2 regions of the Serratia sp. YWN4 genome follow, and region 1 is predicted to be linked to the other one. Evidence: predicted binding sites of a transcription regulator. Region 1 holds the regulator's gene; the other holds the start of a gene.

Region 1 (5,822 bases):
TGCCAGCCCCTACCGATGTGTTGTTCTACGAAGGGCTGCACGGCGGCGTAGTCGCCGATAAGGTCGACGTGGCCAAGCATGTCGATCTGCTGGTGGGTGTGGTGCCGATCGTCAACCTGGAGTGGATCCAGAAATTGGTCCGCGATACCGGCGAGCGTGGCCATTCCCGCGAAGCGGTGATGGATTCCGTCGTGCGTTCAATGGAGGATTACATCAGCTACATCACACCACAGTTCTCGCGCACCCATATCAACTTCCAGCGGGTACCGACGGTCGATACATCCAATCCATTTGCCGCCAAAGCCATCCCCTCGCTGGATGAAAGCTTTGTGGTGATCCACTTCCGCGGTCTGGATCAGATTGATTACCCTTATCTGCTGGCCATGCTGCAAGGCTCTTTTATCTCGCACATCAATACGCTGGTGGTGCCGGGCGGCAAAATGGGGCTGGCGATGGAGCTGATCATGGCACCGTTGGTGCAACGGCTGCTCGAAGGCAAAAAAATCGAATAACTCTTTTGGGCGCGGCCAATCACCGCGCTTAACCCTCTGTCATCCTGCACCAGCCACTCCCTCACAAACGACAAAAAATCATTAATGAATGATTTCTCATCGCCGATATTCCTTCTGCGGGCAAGGTGAAATTATCGTTTTAAGCGATTAAGGAGAGGCACAAATGCGCCAATTACCAAAGTTGCAGCAGCTAAAAGCCTTTCAGCAAGTGATACGCTGCGGCAGTATTCGTGGCGCTGCGCGCGCCTTGGCACAGTCTCAACCGGCGGTCAGCCGCTCTATCCAAGAACTGGAACAGACGCTGAAAACCCAGTTGATCGTGCGCAGCAGCAAGGGGATGACGTTGACCGAAACCGGCCACACTTTTGCTGTACGAATGCAATTAGTGATTGAGGAATTACAGCGCGCCACCGAGGAGATCCAACAGTTGCACCAGCATTCGCAGGGCAGCGTGGCGATAGGCTGCTCCTCGCTACTGGCCGTGACGGTACTCCCAGAACTGGTCGATCTCTTCAAGGCTTCCGCCCCGCAGGCCAATCTGCTGATCCGTGAAGCACAGCTCTCCACTCTGTTGCCAGCCTTGCACACAGGCCAACTGGATTTTGCCATCGGCACGGTGACCCCAGACATGCCGCTGCAACATTTAATCTGCACCCCACTGTTCACAGCCCCGTTTTGCATTATTGCGCGCCGCGGGCATCCTCTGGCACAGGCGACATCACTGGATGAACTGTACGGAGCCAAATGGCTGCTGCCAGAAACCGACATGGGTTATTATCAACAGCTGCAATCGGTACTCGGCAGCTTTTATCAGCAATTGACCAATAGGCCCATTCGTTCGGATTCGGCGGTATGCGGATTGAATATGGTGTTGGAGGCAGACTATCTGACCATTGTCGCGCGGGCGATGAACACGCCTTTCCATTTGCAGCAAAAACTGGTGACGTTGCCGATCGACAGCCTGCCGCAGGCGCAGTACTGCGTGCTGTACTCACAAAAATCGCCGCTAACCATCACGGCGCGGCGATTTTTGCATTTATTGAGCAACCACTGCCACAGTTACCTCTGGTAGCTTCAGGCAACGTCGCAGATTTCAAAGCTGTGGGTCACGCTGGCGGCCTTGCTCAGCATCAGCGAGACCGAGCAATACTTCTCGGCAGAGAGGTTAACCGCACGCTCAACAATCTTGTCGGTCAGCCCTTTGCCGGTGACGATAAAATGCAGGTTGATATGGGTAAACAGACGCGGTGCTTCTTCACGGCGCTCCGAGGTCAGTTTTACCTCACAGTCACGAACATCGTTACGGCCTTTTTGCAGGATGGCGACGACATCAATGGCGCTACAGCCGCCAACCGACATCAAGACCATTTCCATCGGGCTTGGCGCTTTATCGCCCGCGTTACCGTCCATTAATACCTGATGGCCGGACGCAGACTCACCCAAGAATGTCAGTCCTTCTACCCACTTAACTCTTGCCTGCATTTTGTACACTCCCGTTAATTTCTCAAAATCAGGGTACGCTTTCGCATAGAAACTGGCAACGGAACCTGATGCTAATCATGCTGAAGCGAGACAACACAAGACACCCGCTTCACTCTGTGCTACAAACAGAGCCGCAAGAACTCTTTCCAGGTCACCGATTTCAGGGAAATGTCCGAGGAAAGGACCCTATATTGGTATGTTAACAGAATGTAGCTTGCAGCACTTGGCGCAAGTTAATATGCTAAGGCACAAGCGTATTTCTATAACATGCCTCAAAACCTGTTGATAGCCACTCTATAAAACACCGGGCTATAAGCACGTTTTACAGGGAACTCTGACCCCTGTGATACAAGGCAGCGATAACAACAGAGGATAACAGCGAATGGTTCTCGGCAAACCGCAAACAGACCCGACTCTTGAATGGTTCCTGTCTCATTGCCATATCCACAAATATCCATCAAAGAGTACGCTGATTCACCAAGGTGAAAAGGCCGAAACGCTCTACTACATCGTGAAAGGCTCCGTGGCGGTGCTGATCAAGGATGAAGAAGGCAAAGAGATGATTCTGTCCTACCTTAACCAGGGGGATTTCATCGGCGAGCTTGGATTATTTGAAGAAGGCCAGGAGCGCAGTGCCTGGGTTAGAGCGAAAACAGCCTGTGAAGTGGCTGAAATTTCCTATAAGAAATTCCGCCAGTTGATTCAGGTTAATCCGGATATCCTGATGCGCCTGTCTGCGCAGATGGCAAACCGCCTGCAAATCACCTCAGAGAAAGTGGGTAACCTCGCCTTCCTTGACGTTACCGGCCGCATTGCACAAACCCTGCTGAACCTGGCGAAACAACCCGACGCCATGACTCACCCGGATGGCATGCAAATCAAGATTACCCGCCAGGAAATTGGTCAAATCGTCGGTTGCTCACGTGAAACCGTCGGTCGTATTCTGAAAATGCTTGAAGATCAAAACCTGATTTCTGCCCACGGCAAAACTATTGTCGTTTACGGCACGCGTTAATTATTGAAGAAACGGCGTAGCGATACGCCGTTTTTTTTAACTCCCCCCATTCATCATGTGGCGGCGCCTGATCTACCACCCGGAAGTCAACTATGCACTGCGGCAAACGCTGGTGCTGTGCCTGCCGGTGGTTTTCTTCCTGCTGATGGGCAACCTGCAACTCGGCCTGCTGTTCTCTCTGGTACCTGCCTGCTGCAACATCGCCGGGTTGGATACGCCGCACAAACGCTTTTTCAAACGTCTGGCCGTTGGCGGCTCCCTGTTTGCTCTCAGCAGTTTGCTGCTGCAACAGGCGCTGCTGTGGCATATCCCGTTACCCTTACTGATGCTGGCAATGGCGCTGTTGCTGGGCGTCAGCGGTGAAATCAGCCCGCTGCACGCACGTCTGCTGCCCGCCGCGCTGGTCGCCGCCATCTTTTCTCTCAGCATGGCCGGACACGTGCCGATCTGGCATGCGCCGCTGCTGTATCTGGTCGGCACCGCCTGGTACGGGCTGTTCACCTGGTTCTGGTTCAAACTGTGGAAAGAGCAACCGATGCGCGAATCCCTGAGCCAGCTCTATATCCAGTTGGCAGACTATTTCGAAGCCAAATATTCGCTGCTGACCCAGCACATCGATCCAGAAACTGCACTGCCGCCGCTGCTGCAACGCCAGCAAAAAGTGATGGATCTGATCAGCCTGTTATATCAGCAGTTGAACTTTCTGCCCCATGCCAATAATCAGGAGCAAAAACGCCTGCAACGCACTTTTCAGGTGGCACTCGATCTGCAAGAACACATTACCGTCAGCCTGCATCAGCCAGAAGAAGTGCAAAAACTGGTGGAACAGAGCCAGGCCGAAGCGATTATCCGCCGCAACGCTCAGGTAATTGCCGGGCGTTTGCGCATCGTGGCCAACGATATTCTCTATCACCGGCGTTCAGCGCGTTTCAGTATGAAGAATGAGCTGGCGGCGCTGGAAAAGGTGGCCACGCAGCATGCCGAAAACCCGGTGGGACAGTTCTGTTTTTACCACTTCAGCCGCATCGCCCGCCTGTTACGCAGCCAGCGTCCACTGTATCAGCGCGATCTGATGGCCAACCAGGCGCGATTACCGTTCTGGCCCGCGGTGGTGAGCTATCTGTCGTTGAAGTCCAACGCCCTGCGCAATGCCGCCCGGCTGGGCATCATACTGGCGGTGGGCAGCAGCCTGGGTATGATTTTCAACCTGCCGAAGCCCTATTGGATCCTGCTAACCATTATGCTGGTCAGCCAGAACGGCTATAACGCCACGCGCGTCAGGATCCAACATCGTGCCCTCGGCACGCTGGCCGGGTTAGCGATCGCCGCCGGGCTCTTACAACTGCAACTGCCGGAGCACCTGACGCTGAGCATCATGCTGGCGATCACGCTGGCTGCCTACCTGATATTACGCAAAAACTATGGGCTGGCGGTGATGGGGTTTACCGTCACCGCGGTGTATACCCTGCAATTGTTGGCGCTTAACGGCACCCATTTTCTGGTACCGCGCCTGCTCGATACGCTGATTGGCTGCGTGCTGGTGTTTGGCGGGAGTATCTGGCTGTGGCCGCAATGGCAGAGCGGTCTGCTGCGTAAGAACGCCCATCAGGCGCTGGAGCAGGATCAAACGGCATTACGCCTGCTGCTGCAAGAACAGGAGGCGGATCCTGCTACGCTGGCCTACGCGCGGATGCAGGTCAATCAGGCGCACAATGCGCTGTTCACCTCGCTCAATCAGGCGATGCAGGAACCAGGGTTTGAGTCGGATTATCTGGCGGATATGCGCTTATGGATCACGCACAGCCAGTTTATTGTTGAACACCTGAATGCGCTGACCATTCTGGCGCGCGAGCACGACACCTTGACGCCAGAGATGGCGAAAGAGTATCTGCAAAGTTGCGAAATTGCCCTGCAAAGCTGCCAACAAAGGCTGGAGTATGATGGCCCAAGCACCAGCAAGATCGTTATGCAGCCCCCAACGCTGCATAACGATCGACCGCCAAGCGAGATGGAACGCCACCTGCTGCGTATTCTTTCGCACCTGAGCGTGATGCACACCATTTCGTCGCTGGCCTGGCGCCAGCGCCCACATCACGGTATCTGGCTGAAACGGAAACTGCGGGAAAGCTGATGTTGCAGGGGCCAACACCCCTGCAAATGGCTTAAGCGTTAATCACATCCTGCACTGCCAGTTCGAAGCGCGCCATACCTTCATCGATATCTTTCAGTTCCACCACCAGCGAAGGCGCAAAGCGAATCACGTTTGGCCCGGCGTTGAGGATCATCAAACCCCGAGCCGCCGCAGCGGTCAGGAAGTCCCGCGCCTTGCCGTGATATTCCGGCGTCAACTCCGCGCCGATCAGCAGGCCCATGCCGCGAATGTCGCTGAAAACGCAGTATTTCTCACCGATTTTCTGCAATGCCTTCACATATAAATCATGACGCAGCTCAATACCGCTCAATACTTCCGGCGTATTGATCACGTCCAGCGCCGCTTCTGCCACCGCGCAGGCCAGCGGGTTGCCACCATAGGTGGTGCCGTGAGTGCCCACATGCATCACCGAAGCGATCTCTTCCGTGGTCAGCATCGCGCTCACCGGGAAGCCGCCGCCCAGCGCTTTAGCGGTGGTGAGGATGTCCGGCGTAATACCGTAGTGCATATAGGTAAACAGCTTACCAGTGCGGCCCATACCGCTTTGCACCTCATCAAACACCAGTAGCGCCTGATGTTTGTCGCACAGTTCACGCACCCCTTGCAGGAAAGCCGCATCCGCTGAAGTAATCCCGCCCTCGCCTTGGATCGGCTCCATCAC
Region 2 (5,822 bases), 260 kb from region 1:
GCGTTGCCCGCGCAACAGAAAATCCGCATCCCGATGCAGGCCCAGAGCCGCAGCATGAATCTGTCAAACGCAGTTTCCGTGGTGGTGTATGAGGCTTGGCGTCAACTAGGTTACGCGGGTGCCTTGCTCAAAGAATAAAACCTGCCACCTCAAGGCGATGGCCTGCCGTACAGACATCGCCCTGAAGCATTCTCGCTAAATCTGTGATCGTCGGCATACACACCCGCTGAATTTTGCCATGCTCTTGTGCCATCCGGCAGCCACCCGAAGGTTCCCTTTGCCACCTCTCTTTAGACTTCCTGTTCATCCGTGGTCTTACCGCGCCAATAACAACGAAGGATAACAAGATGAACAACGCCATTATGCTAGGGATCCTCTGGCACCTGGTCGGGGCAGCCAGCGCTGCCTGCTTCTACGCACCATTCAAACAGGTAAAAAACTGGTCCTGGGAAACCATGTGGTCGATCGGCGGCTTCGTTTCCTGGTTGATTCTGCCTTGGGCAGTCAGCTATGTGCTGCTGCCTGATTTTTGGCAGTATTATGGCTCCTTCAGCGCAGCGACCCTGCTGCCAGTGTTTCTGTTTGGCGCCATGTGGGGCATTGGTAATATCAACTATGGCCTGACCATGCGTTATCTCGGCATGTCGATGGGGATTGGTATCGCTATCGGCATCACGCTGATCATCGGGACGCTGATGACTCCATTGCTGCAAGGCCGGTTTGAATTGCTGTTTGGTACCGCCGGTGGCCGCATGTCGCTGCTTGGCGTGTTCGTTGCGCTGATCGGCGTGCTAATCGTCAGCTACGCGGGCTTGCTGAAAGAGCGGGCTATGGGCATCCGCGCCGAAGAATTCAACCTGAAGAAAGGGCTGGTGCTGGCCGTGATGTGCGGTATTTTCTCGGCCGGGATGTCGTTTGCCATGGACGCCGCCAAACCGATGCACGAAGCGGCGAGTGCCTTGGGTATCGATCCGCTGTACGTCGCATTGCCGAGCTACGTGGTGATTATGGGCGGCGGCGCACTGATTAACCTCGGTTACTGCTTTATCCGCCTGGCAACCCTGAAGAACCTGTCGGCCAAAACGGATTTCTCGCTGCCGAAACGGCTGCTGGTGATCAACGTGCTGTTTTCCATGCTGGCTGGCCTGATGTGGTATCTGCAATTCTTCTTCTACGCCTGGGGCCACGCCAAGATCCCAACGCAATACGATTACATGAGCTGGATGCTGCATATGAGCTTCTACGTACTGTGCGGCGGTATTGTCGGGCTGCTGCTGAAAGAGTGGAAATGCGGCACCAGAAAACCGGTTGCCGTCCTGTGCATCGGCTGCCTAGTGATCATTCTGGCGGCCAACATTGTGGGTATGGGGATGGCGTCTTAAGGGCTGACGATTACAGCGACTCTTCCGTCGCCACAAACCGCTGACGATATTCGCGTGGGGTCATTCCGGCCTCACGCGCAAACACCACAGAAAAATAGTTACTGTCCTCGAATCCGCAACGGGCCGCAATGTCGCTGATGCGGAACTCGCTGCGGCGCAGCAAGCGCTTGGCCTGGCATAGCCGGATCTGCCGCAGATAGTGGTTGATGGTCATGCCGGTTTGCTGGCGGAACAGCAGCTTCAGCGCCCGCTCCGTTAAATGGTGCTCCTGGCAAAATAGCGCCAGCTCAAAATGCCCGTCGATACCGCTTTGCAGCGCCGCCATCAACAGATCCAACTGTTCGCCATCTGGCAGCATATGCGCTTTATCCACCGCATAGCGATGACGTTTCAGTACGATCGCCAGTTGCAGCAGCAACACTTCGGTGAATTGCAGCGACAGCGAATCGGTTTTGCGGCTCTCTTGTGAAAGCTGAGCGATGATCGGCCGCGCCTGTGCCATCCCCTGAGTGGATAGCCGCCAGTAACGCTCGTCCGCAGTTGCAAACGGCGGCAACAGGCTTTCCCATTGCGCATTCAGCCGCAGGCGTTCGGGGCAGTAAATGATGTTATCCAAGACCAGATCGTGTACCGATTCATAGCTGTGGCAATCACTGGCGCGCACATAAAAAATATCCCCGCAGGTGATACGGTAAGGGCGATCGTTCAGCACATGCAGGCCATTACCGCGCCAGACGATCACGATCTCGCAAAACTGGTGAGTATGGGTGGCAAATCCCTCCTGAGGATAACGCTCCGCCACCGCGACCGGCATCTGCTCAGAGGGCAGATAGTCGCGGCTCTCCAGCAGTAATGTTTCCCTCATCTGCACACCTTTTTCTATTGTTCACCATCAGCATTATTGCCGAACGTAGATCGAGGAAAATTGACGCAGTCGCGGTTTCACGCCGCTAACGCAAACCCCGCAGCGCCCGCGGCGGGCAGGTAAACTCACGCTTGAACAGCGTTGAGAAGTGGTTACTGTCGCCAAAACCGCAGCGGAACGCGATATCGGTAATGCTGCTGTCGCTATGGCACAGCATATGGCGCGCCTGCAACAGGCGCAGGTGGGTCAGATAACGCTGCGGCGTCATATTGGTATGGCCCTTCAACTGCCGGTGCAGCGTGCGTAACGGTATGGCAAAGCGTTCTGCCAGTTCCGGCCACTCGATCTGTTCGGCGTAATGGCTTTGCAACCAGTCCAACAGTTGGTGTAAACGCCCTTCCTGATCGTCGCCCTGCCGCGCCATGCACCCGCGCCACAACTGCACCAGCAGTTGCATAAACCAGCTTTCATGCAGCGCAATATCTTCCGGCTGGTCACCTGCTGGCGCACTCATCAGTAATGCAATCAGCTGTTTAACCTGTTGTAACACCTGATGGTTGATACGCCAGTGCGCGGGATAAATGCCGTCGCGCTCGCGGGGCAGAAATTGTTCCACGCCGGAAATAAAGCGGAACGCCCCTGGAGCGCGGAACAGAATATTGGTCAGGATTAAACCATCGGTCTGCTCAAACAGATGGCGATCGTGATCGCGCACAAAACAGACGCAGCCACTGTTAAGGGTATAGGGGTTGCCGTTGAACACATGGACACCGGCCCCCTGCTCAACAATCACGATTTCGTAAAAATCATGATGATGTTCTGGAAAAGCCTGCTGCGGTTCACGGGGTTCAATCACCACGGGCGCGCTACAGGAAGGGAAAAAATCACTACTGTGTAATAGATTCATCTTACCCCCCGCTCCTTGGCGCGGCGGGATTACCGCGCAACGTCGGTTAACGATAGTAAGAGAAGCATCAAGGAAGATACCTTAAGGTTTTGACCAAAAAGCACGCTAAATCGGTGCGTTTTTTAAGAAAGCCGCAGCAATGTTGAGAAATGCGAGCAAGGTCACAACCCGCAGAAAACCGGGCTGAATGGCAAACTGTGAGCTGCTTCACCTTTACCTTTGCCATTTTGCCAACCCACTCTCGGCCTTGGCAGTAGCGAGAAGGCTTCGCTACCCGCAACTTTCTACACTGCCCGTCATCAAGCAATAACGGGCTTTCTCTCATGACTACACGCAACATTGCTGCCATCGATCTGGGTGCCTCTAGCGGGCGCGTGATGCTGGCCAGTTATCAACCGGAACAACAACGGCTCCAGCTACGCGAAGTCAGCCGTTTTACCAACCGTTTGCAACAGCGGAATGGGCAGGACTGCTGGGACTTGGATGCGTTGGAGCACCACATCCGCCAGGCGCTCGCGCAGCTTGATGAGCAGGGCATCGTGCTCGACAGCATCGGTATCGACACATGGGGAGTGGATTTTGTGCTGCTGGATGCCCAGGGCGAGCGTGTCGGCCAAGCGGTTTCTTACCGCGATGCCCGCACGCAGGGCGTGATGGCGCAAGCCCAACGCACGCTCGGGCGGAGCAATATCTATCAGCGCACCGGCATTCAATTTTTGCCCTTCAACACCTTGTATCAACTACGGGCCTTGCGCGAGCAGCAGCCTGAGTTGCTGGAGCGCGTGGCGCACCTGCTGCTGATCCCAGACTATCTGCACTTCCGGCTGACCGGGCAATTGAACTGGGAATACACCAACGCCAGCACCACCCAATTACTGAATATCGAGACTGACCAATGGGATGCCGAACTGCTGGCCTGGGCGGGTGTGCCATCACGTTGGTTCGGTAAACCGACCCCGCCGGGCAACCGTGTGGGTTACTGGACCAGCGCCAGCGGCCAGCAAGTGCCAGTGATTGCCGTGGCGACTCATGATACTGCCAGCGCGGTGCTCGCCACGCCGTTGCAGGATGCCAATGCCGCCTACCTCAGTTCCGGCACCTGGTCGCTGATGGGCATTGAAAGCCCGGTACCAATTGTTAATTCCCGCTCGCTAGCAACCAATATCACCAACGAGGGCGGCGCAACCGGTTATCGGGTGCTGAAAAACATCATGGGCCTGTGGCTGCTGCAACGTGCCACTCAGGAACTGAATATCAGCGATTTACCGGCGTTGATCGCCCTGGCTGCGCAACAACCCGCCTGCCGCTCGTTGATCAACCCCAATGACGATCGCTTTATCAACCCGGCCAATATGTGCCAAACCATTCAGGCTTATTGCCGTGAACAGGACATGCCGATACCGAAAACGCCTGCACAGTTGGTGCGCTGTATCTTCGACAGCCTGGCCATGCTCTACCGCCAGGTGGCACAGGAGTTGGCCACCCTGCATGGCCGCCCGCTGAGCCATTTGCATATCGTCGGCGGCGGCAGCCAAAACCATTTTCTCAATCAGCTGTGTGCCGATGCCTGCGGGCTAGCCATCAGCGCCGGGCCGATCGAAGCCTCTACGCTGGGCAACGTCGGCTGCCAGTTGATGGCCTTGGATGCCGTCGCCGATATCGGGCAATTCCGCCGCATCGTGGCGCAGAATTTCCCGCTGCAACATTTCACCCCTCGCGACAATCCCGACTTTGCCGCCCACTGGCCGCAATTTCAGTCGTTGAGTCAATTACCTAAGGAACTTTGCATATGAAAAGCTCTATTGAACAAGCCTGGGAACTGGCAAAACAGCGCTTTGCCGCCGTTGGCGTTGACGTTGAGGCCGCCATTCAAGCGCTGGATACTCTGCCAGTTTCTATGCACTGCTGGCAGGGTGATGACGTGGCCGGTTTTGAAAACCCGGAAGGCTCGCTGACCGGCGGCATTCAGGCCACCGGCAACTACCCCGGCAAAGCGCGTAATGCCAAAGAGCTACGTGCCGATCTGGAGCAGGCATTGGCGCTGATCCCTGGCCCGAAACGCCTGAATCTGCACGCGATTTATCTCGAATCCGAGACGCCGGTGGCACGTAACCAGATTGAACCGCGCCATTTCAAGAACTGGGTGGAATGGGCAAAACGGCACCGGCTGGGCCTGGATTTCAACCCTTCGTGTTTCTCGCACCCGCTGAGCGCGGACGGTTTTACCCTGTCACACGCCGATCCAGACATCCGCCAGTTCTGGATTGAACACTGCCAGGCCAGCCGCCGGGTTTCTGCCTATTTCGGCGAACAGCTCGGCACGCCTTCGGTGATGAATATCTGGATCCCGGATGGCATGAAAGACACGCCGATCGATCGCTTGGCCCCACGCCAGCGTTTGCTGAGCGCGCTGGATGAAGTGATCGCCGAAAAACTCGACCCGGCTCACCATATCGACGCCGTAGAAAGCAAGCTGTTCGGCATCGGTGCAGAAAGCTACACCGTCGGCTCCAATGAGTTCTATCTCGGCTACGCCACCAGCCGCCAGACCGCGCTGTGCCTAGACGCCGGGCACTTCCACCCCACCGAAGTGATCTCCGACAAAATCTCCAGTGCCATGCTGTACGTACCGCGCCTGTTGCTACACGTCAGCCGCCCGGTGCGCTGG

Evidence for each region. The regulator CRP, encoded in region 1, controls carbon source genes, mostly activating them, when cyclic AMP is high. The targets are predictions, from matches to a motif close to ATGTGANNNNNNTCACAT.
Region 2: rhaS (HTH-type transcriptional activator RhaS) is a predicted target of CRP. The motif match lies at 3,304-3,321, and genes of this name have one in related genera.

The regions. Positions count from the first base shown of each region.
Region 1 covers NZ_CM147696.1:366,441-372,262, reverse strand. Annotated here, with positions in the region: gene ACX9GT_RS01685 (phosphoribulokinase) at 1-512, shown strand, start outside; gene ACX9GT_RS01680 (LysR substrate-binding domain-containing protein) at 676-1,584, shown strand; gene ACX9GT_RS01675 (OsmC family protein) at 1,587-1,994, opposite strand; gene crp (cAMP-activated global transcriptional regulator CRP) at 2,377-3,009, shown strand; gene ACX9GT_RS01665 (YccS/YhfK family putative transporter) at 3,065-5,140, shown strand; gene argD (bifunctional acetylornithine/succinyldiaminopimelate transaminase) at 5,172-5,822, opposite strand, start outside.
Region 2 covers NZ_CM147696.1:105,959-111,780, reverse strand. Annotated here, with positions in the region: gene trmL (tRNA (uridine(34)/cytosine(34)/5-carboxymethylaminomethyluridine(34)-2'-O)-methyltransferase TrmL) at 1-138, shown strand, start outside; gene rhaT (L-rhamnose/proton symporter RhaT) at 348-1,382, shown strand; gene rhaR (HTH-type transcriptional activator RhaR) at 1,393-2,247, opposite strand; gene rhaS (HTH-type transcriptional activator RhaS) at 2,333-3,154, opposite strand; gene rhaB (rhamnulokinase) at 3,532-4,947, shown strand; gene ACX9GT_RS00500 (L-rhamnose isomerase) at 4,944-5,822, shown strand, end outside.